DNA from 3 places in the Weizmannia sp. FSL W8-0676 genome. Region 1 is predicted to be linked to each of the others. Evidence: predicted binding sites of a transcription regulator. Region 1 holds the regulator's gene; each other region holds the start of a gene.
The links. Region 1 encodes CtsR, which represses protease genes until heat stress. Its sites were predicted from a motif close to ATGGTCAATAAAGGTCAAACA; they were not measured.
Positions count from the first base shown of each region.

Region 1 (3,278 bases):
CACCCGATTCTTCGGCAAGCTGCGGGCTGATCAGGTGTTTCTCCACAAGCACCCTTTTTTCGAGCGGTTTTAATTCATCCATTTTTAAAAATTCAACCTGCAGTTCAGCCGGAAAATGATTCCGGGCGATATCCTGGATTATTTTCATAATTTCCCTTGCTTCCTCGGTACTAAACAAGGACGGGAACCGGAAATTTTTTAAATTTCTTGCCAGACGGACACGTGAGGTCAGTACAATTTCCGATTCAGGCCCCTGCTCGTTCATCCAGGAACTGGACGCTTCGTGCAAAAAATGTTCCAAAGACATTACTGCTCCCCTCCTTTAGCTTGAGAAGAACCTTCAAGTGCGCGAATTTGATCGCGGAGTTCTGCTGCTTTTTCAAATTCTTCCTGGCTGATGGCTTCCTGCAACGCCGCCTTTAGTTCCTGCAGTTTCTTCTTTGTGTAAATGGCACCACCAATCCGTGCCGGTATTTTTCCTTCATGCGCAACGTTGCCGCCGTGGAGGCGCTGCAAAATCGGGACAAGCTGGTGCTGAAACGTCTCATAGCAATGCGGGCAGCCTAACCGGCTCGTATTTAAAAACCGGGTCAATGTCATCCCGCAATGGCTGCAGCGAAGCACATCCGGGTCAGGCGCTGTTTCCTGTTTGAAAAGTTGGATGGCCGGGTCAAAATTAAAAAGACCCGCGAGCAAATTATCGAAGGAAAAGCTTTTTCCCCAATCCGATGAAAACTTTTCCCCTTTCTCCTGCGCGCACTTTTCGCAAAGATGGAATTCCGTTTTCTCACCGTTTATAATTTTTGTAAAATGCATGGTTGCCGGCCTTTCATTGCATTCCTGACAAATCACAGCATACTCACCTCTGTAGTTACTTGTATTTTAAGGTTGTTAACATGGATTTCAACATTCTGGCACGCAGTTCATCCCGTTCCGGCAACTGGATGTAGAGCACGGAGCGGTCCATCACGCTGAGCATGATTTTTGCCTCCCGCCTTGAGATCACCTCTTCTTCAACGAGCCGGAGAATGATGGCTTCCGCATTGGACTGGGAGATGACATTGCCGATATGCACGAGCAGCTGGTCAATCAGTTCCGCATCGCTTTCAGGCCGCACTTTCATGATCCGGATATAACCGCCGCCGCCCCTTTTACTTTCAACAATATACCCTCTTTCAATCGTAAACCGCGTATTGATGACATAATTGATTTGTGAAGGGACACATTGGAACTTATCGGCAATCTCATTGCGTTTTATTTCAAGAATTTCTTTTTCATTCAGTTCCAGAATCCGTTTTAAATATTCCTCTATGATATCAGATATATTTTTCATCAAAGCCACCTCCTGACACTATCTTTTGACTTTGACTATATTTGACTATAATTATACAGGATTCCCCCGCAAAAATACAACAGAACAACCCGCCCAATTTTAACTTTTCTTACTCCGATTTTCAAAAAACTGATGATTTCTTTTATCTTTTCACTGATTGCGCTTTAAAAACCCGCCAGGCCGGATACTGTCCCGCCCTTCCAAAGCCGGCGTCGGTTTGAAAAAAATGGATTACCGAAACCTCTATTTTTGAAATGTGAAAAACCGCAGACAAATCGCCTGCGGTTTTGATTTGGCCCGGCAACGTCCTACTCTCGCAGGGGGAAACCCCCAACTACCATCGGCGCTGGAAAGCTTAACTTCCGAGTTCGGGATGTATTCGGGTGTGACCTTTCCGCCATCATCACCGGACCTGTATTTTATTTTGGGATGTGTTCCCTGAAAACCGGATGGGAGAAAAAACTGTAAACGGAGAATAGCTTTGGTTTCTAACTTTGAAAATTGTCTAGCTCCAGCGCCTATCGGCTAGCGTATTTCTGCGCTTTCTCCCTACGATAAGCGGGCATCGACTCGCCTTTAGGGCTCGTCGTGTTTCCTTTATCTCAGTCGAAAGCTCCGAAATCCGTACGCCGATGGGCAAGGCGCTTCCGCTTTTCTATTGTCCAGCTTCGGTGCCTAGCCCCTCGAGGTCGAATCACCTGCCCGCCACGGAGCCAAAAGACGGCTCCATGCCGGTCAGAACATTCGCTTGTCGGGGCTAAACAAGGCACCTCCGCTTTTCGTGGTTAAGTCCTCGATCGATTAGTATCCGTCAGCTGCACGCGTCACCGCGCTTCCACCCCGGACCTATCAACCTGATCATCTTTCAGGGATCTTACCAGTTAAACTGTGGGAAATCTCATCTTGAGGGGGGCTTCATGCTTAGATGCTTTCAGCACTTATCCCTTCCGCACATAGCTACCCAGCGATGCCTTTGGCAAGACAACTGGTACACCAGCGGTGCGTCCATCCCGGTCCTCTCGTACTAAGGACAGCTCCTCTCAAATTTCCTGCGCCCGCGACGGATAGGGACCGAACTGTCTCACGACGTTCTGAACCCAGCTCGCGTACCGCTTTAATGGGCGAACAGCCCAACCCTTGGGACCGACTACAGCCCCAGGATGCGATGAGCCGACATCGAGGTGCCAAACCTCCCCGTCGATGTGGACTCTTGGGGGAGATCAGCCTGTTATCCCCAGGGTAGCTTTTATCCGTTGAGCGATGGCCCTTCCATGCGGAACCACCGGATCACTAAGCCCGACTTTCGTCCCTGCCCGACTTGTAAGTCTCGCAGTCAAGCTCCCTTATGCCTTTACACTCTGCGAATGATTTCCAACCATTCTGAGGGAACCTTTGGGCGCCTCCGTTACCTTTTAGGAGGCGACCGCCCCAGTCAAACTGCCTGCCTGACACTGTCTCCCACCCCGGTAAGGGGTGCGGGTTAGAATTTCAATACAGCCAGGGTAGTATCCCACCGATGCCTCCGCCGAAGCTGGCGCTCCGGTTTCCAAGGCTCCTACCTATCCTGTACAAGCTGTACCAAAATTCAATATCAGGCTGCAGTAAAGCTCCATGGGGTCTTTCCGTCCTGTCGCGGGTAACCTGCATCTTCACAGGTACTATAATTTCACCGAGTCTCTCGTTGAGACAGTGCCCAGATCGTTACACCTTTCGTGCGGGTCAGAACTTACCTGACAAGGAATTTCGCTACCTTAGGACCGTTATAGTTACGGCCGCCGTTTACTGGGGCTTCAGTTCAGAGCTTCGCCTTGCGGCTAACCCCTCTCCTTAACCTTCCAGCACCGGGCAGGTGTCAGCCCCTATACTTCGCCTTGCGGCTTCGCAGAGACCTGTGTTTTTGCTAAACAGTCGCCTGGGCCTATTCACTGCGGCTTCCCGGGGCATA
Region 1 covers NZ_CP151954.1:98,077-101,354, reverse strand. The annotation lists gene NST20_RS00510 (protein arginine kinase) at 1-307, opposite strand, end outside; gene NST20_RS00505 (UvrB/UvrC motif-containing protein) at 307-852, opposite strand; gene NST20_RS00500 (CtsR family transcriptional regulator) at 872-1,333, opposite strand; rRNA gene rrf (5S ribosomal RNA) at 1,629-1,744, opposite strand; rRNA gene NST20_RS00490 (23S ribosomal RNA) at 2,115-3,278, opposite strand, start outside.

Region 2 (3,278 bases), 940 kb from region 1:
GCTTTTCGCCCGAAACTTTCTGGCATTACTTAGCACTTGTCCTGATCCTCATTCCCGGGGAAGAAATTTTTTGGCGTTCGTTTGTTCAGGCCCGGCTCATGAAAAGGATGGAAGCAAAATATGCCATTTTGATTTCCGCCGTATTGAACGCATCCGTTTATTTTTACTGCGGATTAAAAATCATGATCATTGCCGCTTTTGCCGGTTCGATTTTCTGGGGGCTGCTGTATGCAAAGAAACGGAGCCTGCCCGCGCAAATTTTGTCGCACCTTACCTTTGATTTGCTGCTTGTCGTCTTCCTGCCGATTTTTTAAGCATGGGGACGGCTTTTTTTCGGCATTTGCCCGCCACAAATGCATAACAACCGCGCAAAGCTGTTTTGAATGCCTTACCGGTCACCCCCGGATCGTCTTTATTCCGAGTGCCATCATAAAAACAAGGCTGAAATAGCCGAACAGGGGATATAAAACCGATAATAGCGGGCCGTAATGCAAGCTGCTGATCAGCAGAATGGCGGAAAAAATCAACCCGTACAGCAAACCGCTTTTCATCGGCATATATTTTTGCATTTGCCGCTCAAGCCCGTAGGCATCGCCGATAATAGAAGTGAAAATTTCCCCGAAAATCAGCAGAACATAAATAAAGTAAATGCCCGGAAAACTCGCTTTCACAATATGCGCCATCGGAATCTCCACTTTGGCAACGTCTGGCAGCGTAACCAGTGACAAATGGCTGGAAATCAGGATGAGCGTTAAAAACACCCCGCCCAGTATCCCGCCTGCACGGACGACTTCCTTATCTTTCACTTCCGCCGCAACCGGGACAAGCACCGCCTGCGCGAGCGCCAAATTCAAAGCCGCATAGGAAAGGGCACGGAGAAGGGCACGGGGCATATCAACACTTTCCGGCCGGGCCATAAGCGCCTGAATAAATCCGGGTGACTGGACGGACTGCGACAAAAGGAGAAAATTAAACAAAAGCATCAAAGGCACGACAAACGTGTTGACGCCAAGCAGCCCCTTGATGCCAAAGCACATGACAAAAAAGGCGAGCAGCACCGTCAATAAAATCCCTGTCCCCCTGCCAACACGGAGCTGTTCCTCGAAAACAGCACCCGCACCGGACAGCATGACGCCACAGACCCCGAATAGCATGGCCATCATCATCACATTCACGAAACCGGCCGCTTTTTTGCCAAATAAATACCGGTTTAAGGTTTCATAGGAATCCGCATGTAAATCGATCGCTTTTTCCATCATTTTTGTGCCAAAGAAAATAAATAAAAACCCTGAAAGGCAGATGGCAAGCAATCCATACAGCCCAAACTGTGTAAAAAAAACGGTAATTTCTTTCCCTGTTGCAAACCCTGCCCCGATCACCGTTCCAATATATACGGCTGCGATTTGGACAGCAAAGCCCCACTTATTCAACGCCTGCACCCCTTTAAGAAAAAATAAGACAACCTGCCGTCTCCGTTACTATCCTATGTCCCGCTTTCTTAAAATAGCCCGGCCGGTTCATTTCCGCCGCTAAAAAATTGGTCAAAAAAAGTCAAAAAAACCCTTTACAAACAAAAAAAGTTGTCGTATACTATAGGCAAAGGTCAAAGATAGTCAATTATAAGATGGTGCCATTGGCCGATAGCGCAAATGACAAATGCAGATCTTTTGATTTTCGGGCCGCGCAGTTGTATCATGATATTAGAAAGGTCAAAAATAGTCAAAAGGTGACTCGCAGATGCCGTTTCCTATTTTCAGCACAAGACAAATGACTTTGCCTTTCTACTGTAATGGCCAAAATGCATCAAAGGGGTGCATGCAAAAGATTTGCATCTTGTGAAATTTTGAGCTATACTGATTTCCAATTAAGGTCAAAGCAAATCAAAGCGCTTTGATTGTTTTTCAATCTCATTAGTCAAAGATAGTCAAAATCAAACCGATCAAAGGAGGAATGTTTGATGTTATGTGACAAATGCCATCAAAACGAAGCGACGATCGGGATGCATATAAATGTGAACGGAAACCAAAAAACATTGAATCTGTGCCAGTCCTGCTACCAAAAAGAACGTGCAAAATTCGAAAACAACTGGGGAGGCATGTTTATGAATAACGGATTTGGAAACTTCGGATTCGGAGGATTCAACGACCTCTTTAACCAAATGAATGCCAACGGGTTCCAGCCAAACGGCGTGAAACAAACCGTACAAACGCAAACACAAGGCGGCGGCAACGGACTACTTGACCAGTTTGGCCGCAACCTGACCGCTGCTGCACGGGCCGGGCAAATTGACCCTGTCATCGGCCGTGATGAAGAAATCGCCCGCGTCATTGAAATCTTAAACCGGCGCAATAAAAACAACCCGGTGTTAATCGGCGAACCGGGCGTCGGGAAAACCGCCATTGCAGAAGGGCTCGCTTTAAAAATTGCCGAAAAACAGGTTCCGGCAAAACTGCGGCATAAAGAAGTTTACTTGCTCGATGTGGCTTCGCTTGTCGCAAACACGGGAATCCGCGGCCAATTTGAAGAACGGATGAAAAAATTGATTGCCGAACTGGAACAACGGAAAAACGTGCTTCTGTTTATTGACGAAATTCACCTGCTTGTCGGCGCAGGTTCTGCAGAAGGTTCGATGGACGCAGGCAATATTTTGAAACCGGCGCTTGCCCGCGGCGAAATCCAGGTTATCGGCGCGACCACTTTGAAAGAATACCGGCAAATTGAAAAAGATGCCGCACTTGAACGGCGTTTCCAACCGGTACAGGTCAATGAACCAAGCCCCGAAGAAACCGTCATGATTTTGCGCGGCTTAAAAGACCGGTATGAAAACTACCACCACGTTTCCTATACCGATGAAGCGATTGAAGCTTGTGCGAAGTTGTCGCACCGCTACATCCAAGACCGCTTCCTGCCGGATAAGGCGATCGACCTGATGGATGAAGCCGGTTCGAAATTGAACCTGACGATTGCGGTTCCGAGCAAAGAAGATATTCAAAAACGGCTTGCTGAAATTGCGCAGGAAAAACAAGCTGCGCTTGCAACGGAAAACTATGAAAAGGCAGCCGAACTGAAAAAAGAAGAACAAAAACTGAACGAGCTGGCTGCTTCCGGACAAACCGAAGCCAAACCGGTTGTCGATGTCACGCAAATTCAGGAAATCGTCGAAAAGAAAACGGGTATTCCGGTCGGCAAACTCGAAGCGGATGAAGCGAAAAAACTGCAGCATCTGGAAGAAAACCTCGCTAAAAAAGTGATCGGCCAGGATGAAGCGGTCCGGAAAG
Region 2 covers NZ_CP151954.1:1,034,563-1,037,840, reverse strand. The annotation lists gene NST20_RS04940 (type II CAAX endopeptidase family protein) at 1-314, shown strand, start outside; gene NST20_RS04935 (membrane protein) at 396-1,430, opposite strand; gene NST20_RS04930 (ATP-dependent Clp protease ATP-binding subunit) at 1,958-3,278, shown strand, end outside.
Region 2: a site for CtsR is predicted at 1,706-1,726, ahead of NST20_RS04930 (ATP-dependent Clp protease ATP-binding subunit). Genes of this name have one in related genera too.

Region 3 (3,278 bases), 770 kb from region 1:
CCGGATGAACGGATCTTTATCTTTTTCCAACAAGGTGCTGGTTGTCAATGTGCAGACGGAAAATGCCGCCATTGCCCGGCGGATTTACGTCCTTGTAAAAAGATTATATGATGTCCCGGTGGAATTATTAGTCAGGAAAAAAATGCGCCTGAAAAAAAACAATGTCTACATTGTCAGGCTGAAGGCCCGGGCAAAAGAAATATTGGAAGATTTGCATATTCTCGGTGAACATTTTACCTTTACCCGGAACATTTCCCCGGAACTGCTGAAGAAGAAGTGCTGCAAACGCTCCTATTTGCGCGGGGCTTTTCTGGCGGGCGGATCCGTTAACAACCCGGAAACTTCCTCTTATCATTTGGAAATTTCCTCCCAATACAAAGAGCACAACGATGCACTATGCCGCCTGATGAACGGGTTTCATTTAAACAGCAAAACGCTTGAAAGAAAAAAAGGATATATTACGTATTTAAAAGAAGCGGAAAAGATTACGGAATTTCTCAATATTATCGGCGCCCATCATGCCCTGCTCCGGTTTGAAGATGTCCGGATTGTCCGGGATATGCGCAATTCCGTCAACCGGCTCGTCAATTGCGAAACGGCCAATTTGAATAAAACGATCGGGGCGGCTCTCCGCCAAGTGGAAAATATCCGCTATATTGAAGAAACGGTCGGCCTTGACGCACTGCCGGAGAAATTGCGCGAGATTGCAGTATTGCGCGTGAACCATCAGGATGTGACGTTGAAGGAACTCGGCGAAATGGTGTCCGGCGGGCATATCAGCAAATCCGGCATCAATCACCGGCTCCGCAAAATCGATGAAATTGCCGAAAAACTGCGGGCAAACGGGCCTGCCAATAAAAATTCATAATGGGTGCCAAAAATTAATCATGTAAGATGGATAGGTTTAAAAAGTATAAAGACGGGGAGCGTATTGGCAGAAGGCGCCCCTGTCCTGCTACTTGAAAGGAGAGGGTTATCGTGATCGAAAAACAATTGGAAGTGAAATTAAAATCCGGTTTGCAGGCGCGCCCTGCAGCCCAATTTGTCCAGGAAGCCACCCGCTTTTCATCGGAAATTTTTCTTGAAAAAGAAGGAAGAAAGGTAAATGCAAAAAGCATTATGGGGCTGATGACCCTTGCTGCGGGCCACGGGGAAACTGTTACGCTGAGCGTGGACGGGAGCGATGAAGAAGAAGCTTTTGAACACTTGGCAAACTATATTGAAGGGAAAGAAAAACTTCCGTCCTGATGTAAGCGCATGCGGCCGTCAGCCTGCGGGTTTTTCAAACACAGCACAAGGCCGCCCGCTTGCGGACGGCCTTGTTCAATCTTATTTCAATTCTTTTTTTGTCATAATATGGTCAATCAAACCATATTCTTTTGCTTTTTCCGCGCTCATGAAGTTATCGCGGTCTGTATCCCTTTCGATCACTTCAATCGGCTGGCCGGTATGGTCGGACAAAATTTTGTTTAATTTCGCGCGCGTATACAAAATATGTTTTGCCGCGATTTCAATTTCTGTTGCCTGGCCTTGGGCGCCGCCTAATGGTTGGTGAATCATCACTTCGCTGTTCGGCAGGGCATGACGTTTCCCTTTCGTGCCGGCGGTCAACAGCACGGAGCCCATTGATGCAGCCATCCCGACGCAAATCGTTTGCACGTCCGGTTTGATGATCTGCATGGTGTCATAAATGGCAAGGCCCGCAGTGACACTCCCGCCAGGACTGTTAATATAAAGATAAATATCTTTTTCAGGGTTTTCCGCTTCCAGGAACAAAAGCTGGGAAACAATCGAGTTGGAAACATTGTCGTCAATCGCGCTGCCAAGCATAATAATCCGGTCTTTTAACAGGCGGGAATAAATGTCGTATGCGCGTTCCCCGCGGTTTGTTTGTTCAATTACTGTGGGAATTAAATTCATATTGAGTATCCTCCTTCTTCTCTTCGGATGGTCCATCATATGCTATATCATGGATGTTAAAGGAATTATTCTCCATCCTTATGTACTGATCATACAATATTGGTCAATGAAGGTCAAAAGAATTGCCTTCACCTGAACTACAATACCCATCATAACCAAATTCCGATAAAATAAAACCAAAAAGGGACTTGCTTTTTTGTTCATTGTCCTTTATAATCTATTATTGTTGAATCACTTATTGCCCTCGTGGTGCAAAGGATAGCACGTGAGATTCCGGTTCTCAAAATGTGGGTTCGATTCCTGCCGAGGGCGTTTTCTAAAAACTGAACAATTAGCTTAAAATTTTTTAAAACCCTTGATACGACTGCATTTGCAGTCGTTTTTCTTTTTCTCTGAATGTGAAAAAATAATGCAACAATCGATTGAATTTTTCACCGATTTCGCACTACAAATCTCATTCATTGCGCCACCTGCGACATTTCGTTCATAGTGCCATATATTCAGGTTTTGAACAGTTTCTGTATAAATCATGGAACTTGAAAAACGAACGTTTGTCCTTTATAATAAAACTGAAAAATAAGAAAAGGGGTGTTGCCATTGGAACTGGTAATGGAAAAGAAACCCGGTTACAATGTACATGATCGTTTGTTTAAGGAGCTGATCCAAAACTTTTTTCAGGAGTTTATGGAGGCGTTTTTCCCGGATGTGTCAGCGGATCTCGACTACCGCCGGGTGAGGTTTTTGTCGCAGGAACAGTTTACGGACTTTCCGGGCGGTGAACAAAAACGGGTTGATATCCTTGCCGAAACGAAGGTAAAAGGGAAAGACACCGTGATTCTCATCCATGTAGAGCCGCAGTCGTATTACGAGAAACCCTTTCCTGAACGCATGTTTCGTTATTATATGATGATCAGTCTCCGGCACCAGAAACCGGTATTGCCGATTGCCGTTTTCAGTTATGAGGAGAAAACAGAAACCCCTGATACATACACCTTTGCGTTCCACAACATTGAAATTCTTCGTTTTCACTATTTATCCATTCATCTGATGAAACAAAACTGGAGAAATTATATCCGGAGCAACAACCCTGTTGCCGCGGCATTATTAAGCAAAATGGGGTATACAGAAAAAGAACGGGTGCAGGTCAAACTGGAGTTTCTGCGGATGCTGGCACGCATGGAACTCGACCCTGCAAAAATGAGGCTGTTACACGGTTTCTTTGATTATTATTTAAAACTGAACGAAAAAGAGGAGGCGGAAGTGATGGAAAACATTAAGATGCTGGACCCGGACGAAGCAGAGCAAGTATTAAAATTGCCGAATTCCTATTTTGATCGTGGGTATAAGAAGGGGAAAGA
Region 3 covers NZ_CP151954.1:870,180-873,457, forward strand. The annotation lists gene whiA (DNA-binding protein WhiA) at 1-868, shown strand, start outside; gene NST20_RS04080 (HPr family phosphocarrier protein) at 979-1,248, shown strand; gene clpP (ATP-dependent Clp endopeptidase proteolytic subunit ClpP) at 1,330-1,920, opposite strand; tRNA gene NST20_RS04090 (tRNA-Arg) at 2,161-2,232, shown strand; gene NST20_RS04095 (DUF4351 domain-containing protein) at 2,518-3,278, shown strand, end outside.
Region 3: a site for CtsR is predicted at 2,020-2,040, ahead of clpP (ATP-dependent Clp endopeptidase proteolytic subunit ClpP). Genes of this name have one in related genera too.